DNA from 2 places in the Streptomyces sp. NPDC007872 genome. Region 1 is predicted to be linked to the other one. Evidence: predicted binding sites of a transcription regulator. Region 1 holds the regulator's gene; the other holds the start of a gene.
The links. Region 1 encodes HrcA, which represses chaperone genes, less so after heat shock. Its sites were predicted from a motif close to TTNGCACTCNGNNNNNCNGAGTGCNAA; they were not measured.

Region 2: a site for HrcA is predicted at 2,937-2,963, ahead of groL (chaperonin GroEL). Genes of this name have one in related genera too.

Annotation. Positions count from the first base shown of each region.
Region 1 is NZ_JBIAEA010000002.1:444,406-448,970, reverse strand. Features, by position in the region: gene ACFYNX_RS07145 (nitronate monooxygenase) at 1-780, opposite strand, end outside; gene dnaJ (molecular chaperone DnaJ) at 881-2,017, opposite strand; gene hrcA (heat-inducible transcriptional repressor HrcA) at 2,018-3,037, opposite strand; gene ACFYNX_RS07130 (MBL fold metallo-hydrolase) at 3,185-3,913, shown strand; gene ACFYNX_RS07125 (DUF3097 domain-containing protein) at 4,033-4,565, shown strand, end outside.
Region 2 is NZ_JBIAEA010000004.1:145,687-150,251, reverse strand. Features, by position in the region: gene ACFYNX_RS15210 (PTS transporter subunit EIIC) at 1-244, shown strand, start outside; gene ACFYNX_RS15205 (transporter substrate-binding domain-containing protein) at 290-1,003, shown strand; gene groL (chaperonin GroEL) at 1,142-2,770, opposite strand; gene ACFYNX_RS15195 (cold-shock protein) at 3,157-3,360, opposite strand; gene ACFYNX_RS15190 (MoaD/ThiS family protein) at 3,773-4,051, opposite strand; gene thrC (threonine synthase) at 4,084-4,565, opposite strand, start outside.

The DNA.
Region 1 (4,565 bases):
GGTCAGGGCCCGCTTGTGCAGCGGGTGGGCACCCGACTCGGGGCAGGCGAGGAAGGCGGTGCCGAGCTGGGCGGCGTCGGCCCCGGCGGCCAGGACGGCGGCGATCTGGGCGCCGCGCATGATCCCGCCGGTGGCGAGGAGCGGGAGGCGGACGCTCTCGCGGACCTGGGTGACGAGGGTGAGCAGGCCGGTGCCGGGCGTGCCGTCCTCGTCCGGGTCGTCGCGGTGGGTCCCCTGGTGCCCGCCGGCCTCGACGCCCTGGACGCAGACGGCGTCGGCCCCGGCGCGCTCGGCGGCGAGGGCCTCCTCGGCGGAGGTGACGGTGACGATCGTGTACGTGCCGGCGCGGGCGAAGGCGGCGAGCGCCTCGGGCGCGGGGCAGCCGAAGGTGAAGGAGACGACGGGGACCGGGTCCTCCAGGAGGATGGCCAGCTTGGCGTCGTAGGCGTCGTCGCGGGAGTCGTCGGTCTCGCCGAGCGGGGTCCGGTACCAGTCGGCCTCCCCGGCGAGCTGGTGGCGGTAGACCTCGACGGCGGCCGGGTCGGCGGGCCGGCCGGTCCGCGGCACGAAGAGGTTGACGCCGAAGGGGCGCGCGGTGAGCCCGCGTACCTGCTTGATCTCCTGGTACAGCCCTCCGGCCGTCTTGTAGCCGCCGGCCAGGAAGCCGAGCGCCCCGGCCTCGCAGACGGCTCCGGCGAGCTCGGGACAGGAGGCGCCACCCGCCATGGGGGCCTGCACGATCGGGATCCGGGAGAGATCGTTCAGTGCGGTGGTGGACATATGGGCATCGTGTCATGCCGCGGGGAGGGGTACGGAAAGGGGCGGTATCCATACATGGACACCGCCCCTCCCCGTACGCAAGGCCGTGCGTACGACGGGCCTACCGCCCGTTGAACGCGTCCTTCAGCCGCGAGAACAGCCCCTGCTGCCCCGGCTGGAACTGCCCCGTGGGCCGCTCCTCGCCGCGCAGCTTGGCCAGCTCGCGCAGGAGGCGCTCCTGCTCCGCGTCGAGCTTGCCCGGGGTCTGGACCTCGACGTGCACGATGAGGTCGCCGCGCCCGTTGCCGCGCAGGTGGGTGACGCCGCGCCCGTGGAGCGGGATCGACTGGCCGGACTGGGTGCCGGGCCGGATGTCGACCTCCTCGACGCCGTCGAGGGTCTGCAGCGGCACCTTGGTGCCGAGCGCGCCCGCCGTCATCGGGATCGTCACCGTGCAGTGCAGGTCGTCGCCGCGCCGCTGGAACGTGTCGTGCGGGGTCTCGTGGATCTCGACGTACAGGTCGCCGGCGGGGCCGCCGCCGGGGCCGACCTCGCCCTCGCCCGCGAGCTGGATGCGGGTGCCGTTGTCGACGCCGGCCGGGATCTTGACCGTGAGGGTGCGGCGGGAGCGGACCCGGCCGTCGCCCGCGCACTCGGGGCACGGGGTCGGGACGACGGTGCCGAAGCCCTGGCACTGCGGGCAGGGCCGGGAGGTCATGACCTGGCCCAGGAAGGACCGGGTGACCTGGGAGACCTCGCCGCGGCCGCGGCACATGTCGCAGGTCTGCGCGGAGGTGCCGGGAGCGGCGCCCTCGCCGGAGCAGGTCGTGCAGACGACCGCCGTGTCGACCTGGATGTCCTTGGTGGTGCCGAAGGCCGCCTCGTCGAGGCTGATCTCCAGGCGGATCATGGCGTCCTGGCCGCGGCGGGTGCGCGAGCGCGGGCCGCGCTGCGACGCCGTGCCGAAGAAGGCGTCCATGATGTCGGAGAAGTTGCCGAAGCCGCCCGCTCCGAAGCCGCCCGCGCCGCCTCCGCCGGAGGCCGAGAGCGGGTCGCCGCCGAGGTCGTAGACCTGCTTCTTCTGCGGGTCCGAGAGCACCTCGTAGGCGGCGTTGATCTCCTTGAAGCGTTCCTGCGTCTTCGGATCGGGATTGACGTCCGGGTGCAGCTCGCGCGCGAGCCTCCGGAAGGCCTTCTTGATCTCGTCCTGGGACGCGTCGCGGCGTACGCCGAGTACGGCGTAGTAGTCCGTGGCCACTTACGACTCCGCCAGGATCTGTCCGACGTAACGTGCCACTGCGCGTACCGCTCCCATCGTTCCGGGGTAGTCCATGCGGGTCGGTCCGACCACGCCGAGTTTGGCGACTGCCTCGCCGCCCGAACCGTAGCCGACCGAGACGACGGACGTGGAGCTCAGCCCCTCGTGGGCGTTCTCGTGCCCGATCCGTACGGTCATGCCCGATTCCTTGGCCTCGCCCAGCAGCTTGAGGAGGACGACCTGCTCCTCCAGAGCCTCCAGGACGGGCCTGATCATCAGGGGGAAGTCGTGTCCGAAGCGGGTGAGGTTGGCGGTGCCGCCGATCATCAGCCGCTCCTCGTGCTCCTCGACGAGGGTTTCGAGGAGGGTCGCGAGCACGGTCGAGACCGTGGCGCGGTCCTCGGGCTCCTCGAAGGATTCGGGGAGGTCCTGCACCAACTGCGGCACGTCGGCGAACCGGCGGCCGACGACCCGGCTGTTGAGCCGGGCCCGCAGGTCGGCGAGCGAGGTCTCGCCGAAGGGCGCGGGGCAGTCGACCACCCGCTGCTCGACCCGTCCGGTGTCCGTGATGAGGACGAGCATCAGGCGGGCCGGGGCCAGCGAGAGCAGTTCCACGTGCCGGACGGTCGAGCGGGTCAGCGAGGGGTACTGGACGACGGCGACCTGCCGGGTCAACTGCGCGAGCAGCCGGACCGTGCGGCCGACGACGTCGTCCAGGTCGACCGCGCCGTCGAGGAAGTTGTGGATGGCCCGCCGCTCGGGCGTCGACAGCGGCTTGACCCCCGCGAGCCGGTCGACGAACAGCCGGTAGCCCTTGTCCGTCGGGATGCGGCCCGCGCTGGTGTGGGGCTGCGCGATGTAGCCCTCCTCCTCGAGCACGGCCATGTCGTTGCGCACGGTGGCGGGCGACACGCCGAGCTTGTGGCGCTCCGTGAGCGCCTTGGAGCCGACGGGCTCCTCCGTCCCGACATAGTCCTGGACGATGGCGCGCAGCACTTCGAGTCTGCGTTCGCTGAGCATCGTGCGCACCTCCAGCAGTCGTCGGTCGATCCGGTTGCTCCGCTTTTGGCACTCGCCCTGTCCGAGTGCCAGCGATCCCGGGCCAGTGTACGGCGGCACACGTCGCTCCTGGCAAGGAGGCGGCGCCCCACCGGTTAGCGTCGCGGTATGGATGTCGACTGGGAAGCACAGGGGTGGGAGCGGCTCGCGGACGGGGTGGGCCGGCGCCGGCTGCCCGTCTGGGACGCCACGGCGGGGCTCGTCGTGGGCGAACGGGCGGTGCTGCTGTACGACACGGGGTCGTCCCTCGCGGAGGGCGCGGAGCTGCGGGCGGAGGTGGCGGAACTCACGGGCGGCCGGAGGGTGACGCACATCGCACTGGGCCACCCGCACTTCGACCACGTGTTCGGCACGGCGGCCTTCGCGGGCGCGGAGGTCTTCGGCGCGGTCGGCACGGAGGAGCTGCTCGCCCGGGAGCGGGACCGGGAGGCGCTGCGGGCGGACGCGGTGCGGCACGGCCTGGACCCGGTGGCGGCCGCGGAGGCGGCGGACGTGCTCGTGGCCCCGCGGCACGTGGTCTCCGGCGAGTGGACGCTCGACCTGGGCGGCCGGCAGGTGCTCCTGGCGAACGTCGGCCCCGGGCACACGGGCCACGACCTGGCGCTCCTGGTGCCCGGCCCGCCGGAGGTGGTCTTCTGCGGGGACCTGGTGGAGGAGTCGGGCGAGCCGCAGGCGGGCCCGGACGCGATCCCGTCCCGCTGGCCGGACGCCCTGGACCGCCTCCTGTCGCTCGGCGGCGGGGACGCGGTGTACGTGCCGGGGCACGGGGCGGTGGTGGACGCCGCGTTCGTACGGCGCCAGCGCGAGGAACTGGCGACGCGCTTCTCCGTCGCGTGACGTCGCCCGGACGCGCGGCCACGATCCGGACGTGACGCCCCCTCGGCCGCATCTCCCGGGGGACGATCCCCGGACCCCCGGCAGTGTCCCGACGCCACACCCTGGACAGGATTGAGCCCATGCGCAGCTACCACCCCGATCTGACACCCCCCTGGAAGCGCTCGGCGCCCGTCCCGGAGGTCCCGGCCGACCGCGATCTCGTCGTGGAGGAGGTGGCGACGGGCTTCTGCGGGGCGGTGATCCGCTGCGAGGCGGGCACGGTGACCCTGGAGGACCGCTTCGGCAAGCACCGGGTCTTCCCGCTGGAACCGCGCGGCTTCCTCCTGGAGGGGAGGGTCGTGACCCTGGTCCGCCCCTCGGCGGCCCCGGCCCGCCCGACCCGTACGGCCTCCGGCTCGGTCGCGGTGCCCGGCGCACGCGCGCGCGTGGCGCGGGCGGGCCGGATCTACGTCGAGGGCCGCCACGACGCGGAGCTGGTCGAGCGGGTCTGGGGCGACGACCTGCGGATCGAGGGCGTGGTCGTGGAGTACCTGGAGGGCGTCGACGACCTGCCGTCGATCGTCGCGGAGTTCGGCCCGGGGCCCGACGCGCGCCTCGGCGTCCTGGTGGACCACCTGGTCCCGGGCTCCAAGGAGTCCCGGATCGCGGCCCG
Region 2 (4,565 bases), on a different contig from region 1:
CCTCTTCCCGCTCCTCGACGGCAACCACGGCCTGGGCCGGACGATCGCGATCTACGCGGGCGGCCTCCTCGTCGGCTACCTGGCCGGCTTCGCAGCGACGTACTTCTGGGGCTTCAGCGCCCGGCTCCTGGAGGAGTTCGACGTGGAGACGGAGGCGGGAACGGTCGAGGTGACCGCCTCGACGGGCGCGACGGGCCCGTCGGACCCCGAAGCGGAGCCGACCCCGGAACCGGCCAAGCTCTGACACCCCCGTACGGAAGGACCGGGCCGCTCCCTAGACTCCGCGCCCATGACCACCACGCAGCGCATCGCCGCCGACCTCGCCCCCACCGGAGTCCTCCGCGCCTCCGTCAACCTCGGGAACCCGGTGCTCGCCCGGGGCACCCCCGAGAACCCCTCCGGGATCACCGTCGACCTGGCCCGGGAGATCGGGGCGCGGCTCGGGGTCGGGGTCGAGCCGCTCTGCTTCGACGCGGCGCGGAAGTCGTTCGAGGCGATGGCGGACGGGCGGGCCGACCTCTGCTTCCTCGCCGTGGACCCGGCGCGCGAGGCGGAGGTCGCGTTCACCGCCCCGTACGTCGTCATCGAGGGCGTGTACGCCGTGCCGCGCGACTCCGCGCTCAGCACCGTGGAGGAGGTCGACGCCCCCGGCGTCCGGATCGGGGTCAAGAAGGGGTCCGCCTACGACCTGTTCCTGTCCCGCACCCTCGCCCACGCGACCGTCGTGCGCGGGGAGGAGGGCGTCGACGTCTTCCGCGCCGAGGGCCTGGAGGCGGGCGCGGGCATCCGGCAGCCCCTGACCGCGTACGTACGGGAGAACCCCGGCGTCCGGCTGATCGAGGGCCGCTTCATGGAGATCCGGCAGGCGGTCGGCACGACGCTCTCCCGCGCCCCGGAGACCCTCGCCTTCCTGCGCGACACGGTCGAGGAGCTGAAGGCGAACGGCTTCGTCACGGACGCGCTGCGCCGCGCGGGGCAGGACACGGGCCTGCTGGCCCCCTGACCTCCGTCGGGGACCGGTCGCGGGCCCGAACGACCTGCGGTGCCCCAACGCCCGAGGGCGGCACCCCCCGTGGGGGTGCCGCCCTCGTTCGCGTCCAGCGACGAACCGCCGATCCCGGGATCCGGAGATCCCCGAGGATCAGAAGTCCATGTCACCGCCCGGCATGCCGCCGCCGGCCGGCGCGGCGGCCTTCTCCGGCTTGTCGGCGATGACGGCCTCGGTGGTGAGGAACAGCGCGGCGATCGACGCGGCGTTCTGCAGCGCGGAGCGCGTCACCTTCGCCGGGTCGATGATGCCCTCGGCGATGAGGTCGACGTACTCGTTGGTCGCGGCGTTCAGGCCGTGGCCGACGGGCAGGTTGCGGACCTTCTCCGCCACGACGCCGCCCTCGAGGCCGGCGTTGACGGCGATCTGCTTCAGCGGGGCCTCCAGGGCCAGCTTCACGATCGCGGCACCGGTGGCCTCGTCGCCGGAGAGGTCGGCCTCCAGCTTCTCGAAGACGGTGGACGCCTGGAGCAGGGCCACGCCACCGCCGGCGACGATGCCCTCCTCGACGGCCGCCTTCGCGTTGCGAACGGCGTCCTCGATGCGGTGCTTGCGCTCCTTGAGCTCGACCTCGGTCGCGGCGCCGGCCTTGATGACGGCCACGCCGCCGGCCAGCTTCGCGAGGCGCTCCTGGAGCTTCTCGCGGTCGTAGTCCGAGTCGCTGTTCTCGATCTCGGCGCGGATCTGGTTCACGCGACCGGCGACCTGCTCGCTGTCACCGGCACCGTCGACGATGGTGGTCTCGTCCTTGGTGATGACGACCTTGCGGGCGCGGCCCAGCAGGTCGAGGCCCGCGTTCTCCAGCTTGAGGCCGACCTCCTCGGAGATGACCGTGCCGCCGGTGAGGATGGCGATGTCGTTCAGCATGGCCTTGCGGCGGTCGCCGAAGCCCGGGGCCTTGACCGCGACGGACTTGAAGGTGCCGCGGATCTTGTTGACGACCAGGGTCGACAGGGCCTCGCCCTCGACGTCCTCGGCGATGATCAGCAGCGGCTTGCCCGACTGCATGACCTTCTCCAGGAGCGGGAGGAGGTCCTTCACGGAGGAGATCTTGGAGTTGACGATCAGGAGGTAGGGGTCGTCGAGCGACGCCTCCATGCGCTCCATGTCAGTGGCGAAGTACGCCGAGATGTAGCCCTTGTCGAAGCGCATGCCCTCGGTGAGCTCCAGCTCCAGACCGAAGGTCTGGGACTCCTCGACGGTGATGACGCCTTCCTTGCCGACCTTGTCCATCGCCTCGGCGATGAGCTCGCCGATCTGGGTGTCGGCGGCGGAGATGGAGGCCGTGGAGGCGATCTGCTCCTTGGTCTCGACGTCCTTCGCCTGCTCGAGCAGGGCGCCGGAGACGGCCTCGACGGCCTTCTCGATGCCGCGCTTGAGGGCCATCGGGTTGGCACCGGCGGCGACGTTGCGGAGGCCCTCGCGGACGAGCGCCTGGGCGAGGACGGTGGCGGTGGTCGTGCCGTCGCCGGCGACGTCGTCCGTCTTCTTGGCGACTTCCTTGACCAGCTCGGCGCCGATCTTCTCGTACGGGTCCTCGAGCTCGATCTCCTTGGCGATGGAGACACCATCGTTGGTGATCGTGGGGGCGCCCCACTTCTTCTCGAGGACGACGTTGCGGCCCTTGGGGCCGAGGGTGACCTTGACGGCGTCAGCGAGCTGGTTCATGCCGCGCTCGAGACCGCGCCGGGCCTCCTCGTCGAACGCGATGATCTTGGCCATGTGAAGTGGTCCTCCCGGACATGGGGTGGATAACGCTCCAGGACCGCGCCGACGCCCGCGACGGACGGCCTCCGCAGCTCCGCGTGGTTCCTTGCCCCACCCGGCCGGCGACCTCGTCTGCCCGATCCTCGTAGCACTCTCACCTTCCGAGTGCTAACGCCAATGATTAGCACTCGCCCCATGAGAGTGCAAGCCGTTCCGGAGGAACGTCGATGGGGGGTGGCGGTCGGGCGACGGGAGGGCGCAAGCGACTCTCGGGTTTCGGGAAGGGAGCGGGAAGGGGCGGCCAGGGTCGGAGGGGGGTCCGGGAACGCGTGAGGGGCCCGCGTCCCCTGGGGGATGCGGGCCCCTCGACGGCGTTGCGTCGGTGGCCGATCGCGCCGCGCTCAGACGGCGAGCTTGACCATGTCCGCCTGCGGACCCTTCTGGCCCTGCGAGATCTCGAACTCGACTCGCTGTCCCTCTTCGAGGCTGCGGTAGCCATCCATCTGGATCGCGCTGTAGTGGACGAAAACATCCGCACCACCGTCGACCGCGATGAAGCCGTAGCCCTTCTCCGCGTTGAACCACTTGACGGTGCCCTGAGCCATGCCTAACTCCCCTATTACTGGCCCTTGCGCGGGGCCGCACTTCACGAACCCCGGGTCAGACCCTGCGCCGGAACGCGTCGACCGCCGCTGAATGTATCTGTCCAACTGCCCTCTGCAACAGGCCATTCGGGCGAGAATTCTGGGCAGCACGGAGAGGAGAATTGGGGAGGTTCCCCTGAATCGCGGGGCAAGTCGGGCCCGGCAAAGCGCGCAGAAGGTGCACAACGCGCACACAGTTTGACTGCTTCTTGTCAGGTCGAGGCGCGTTTTCATATGCACCCGGCATGAGCAGTGGAGGGGGCTTCCCCAACTCTACCGCGCTCAACCATGCAGAATTGCCCCTTCCGCTTATGGACGCGGAAGGGGCAATTCAAGAAAGACGGGACAACGGGTACCGCTCGGGAAACGCGGCTCAGCAGCCGCCGGCGACCGCCGGGATGATCGAGACGCCGGAGCCGGCCGGGGTGGCCGTCTCCAGGCCCTGCTCGAAGCGCACGTCGTCGTCGTTCACGTAGACGTTGACGAAGCGGCGCAGCTTGCCCTGGTCGTCCAGGACGCGGGCGGCGATGCCCGTGTGGTTCTTCTCCAGGTCCGCGATGACCTCGGCGAGGGTCGCGCCCTCGGCCCGGACCTCGGACTGCCCGCCGGTGTAGGTGCGGAGGATGGTGGGGATGCGGACGTTCACTGCCATGGCTTCTTGACCTTTCGGGGGACCGGAGGAGTTCAGTGGGCCAGGCCGGCGTCGCGGAACGCGTCCAGGCTCGGGCGGATGGTGACGGTCTCCCGAGAGGTGTCGGCCACCGCGTCCAGGGTCTTGAGCCCGTCGCCGGTGTTGATGACGACGGTGGTGAGCTCCGGGTCGATCAGGCCGTTCTCCACGAGCTTGCGCGCGACGCCGACGGTCACGCCGCCCGCGGTCTCGGCGAAGATGCCCTCGGTCCGCGCGAGCAGCTTGATCGCGTCGACGACCTGCTCGTCGTTCACGTCCTCCACGGCGCCGCCGGTGCGGCGGGCGATGTCGAGGACGTACGGGCCGTCGGCCGGGTTGCCGATCGCGAGCGACTTGGCGATCGTGTTCGGCTTCTGGGGCCGCACGACGTCGTGGCCCTCCTTGAAGGCCACCGACACCGGGGAGCAGCCCTCGGCCTGGGCGCCGAAGATCTTGTACGGCTTGTCCTCGACGAGGCCCAGCTTGATGAGCTCCT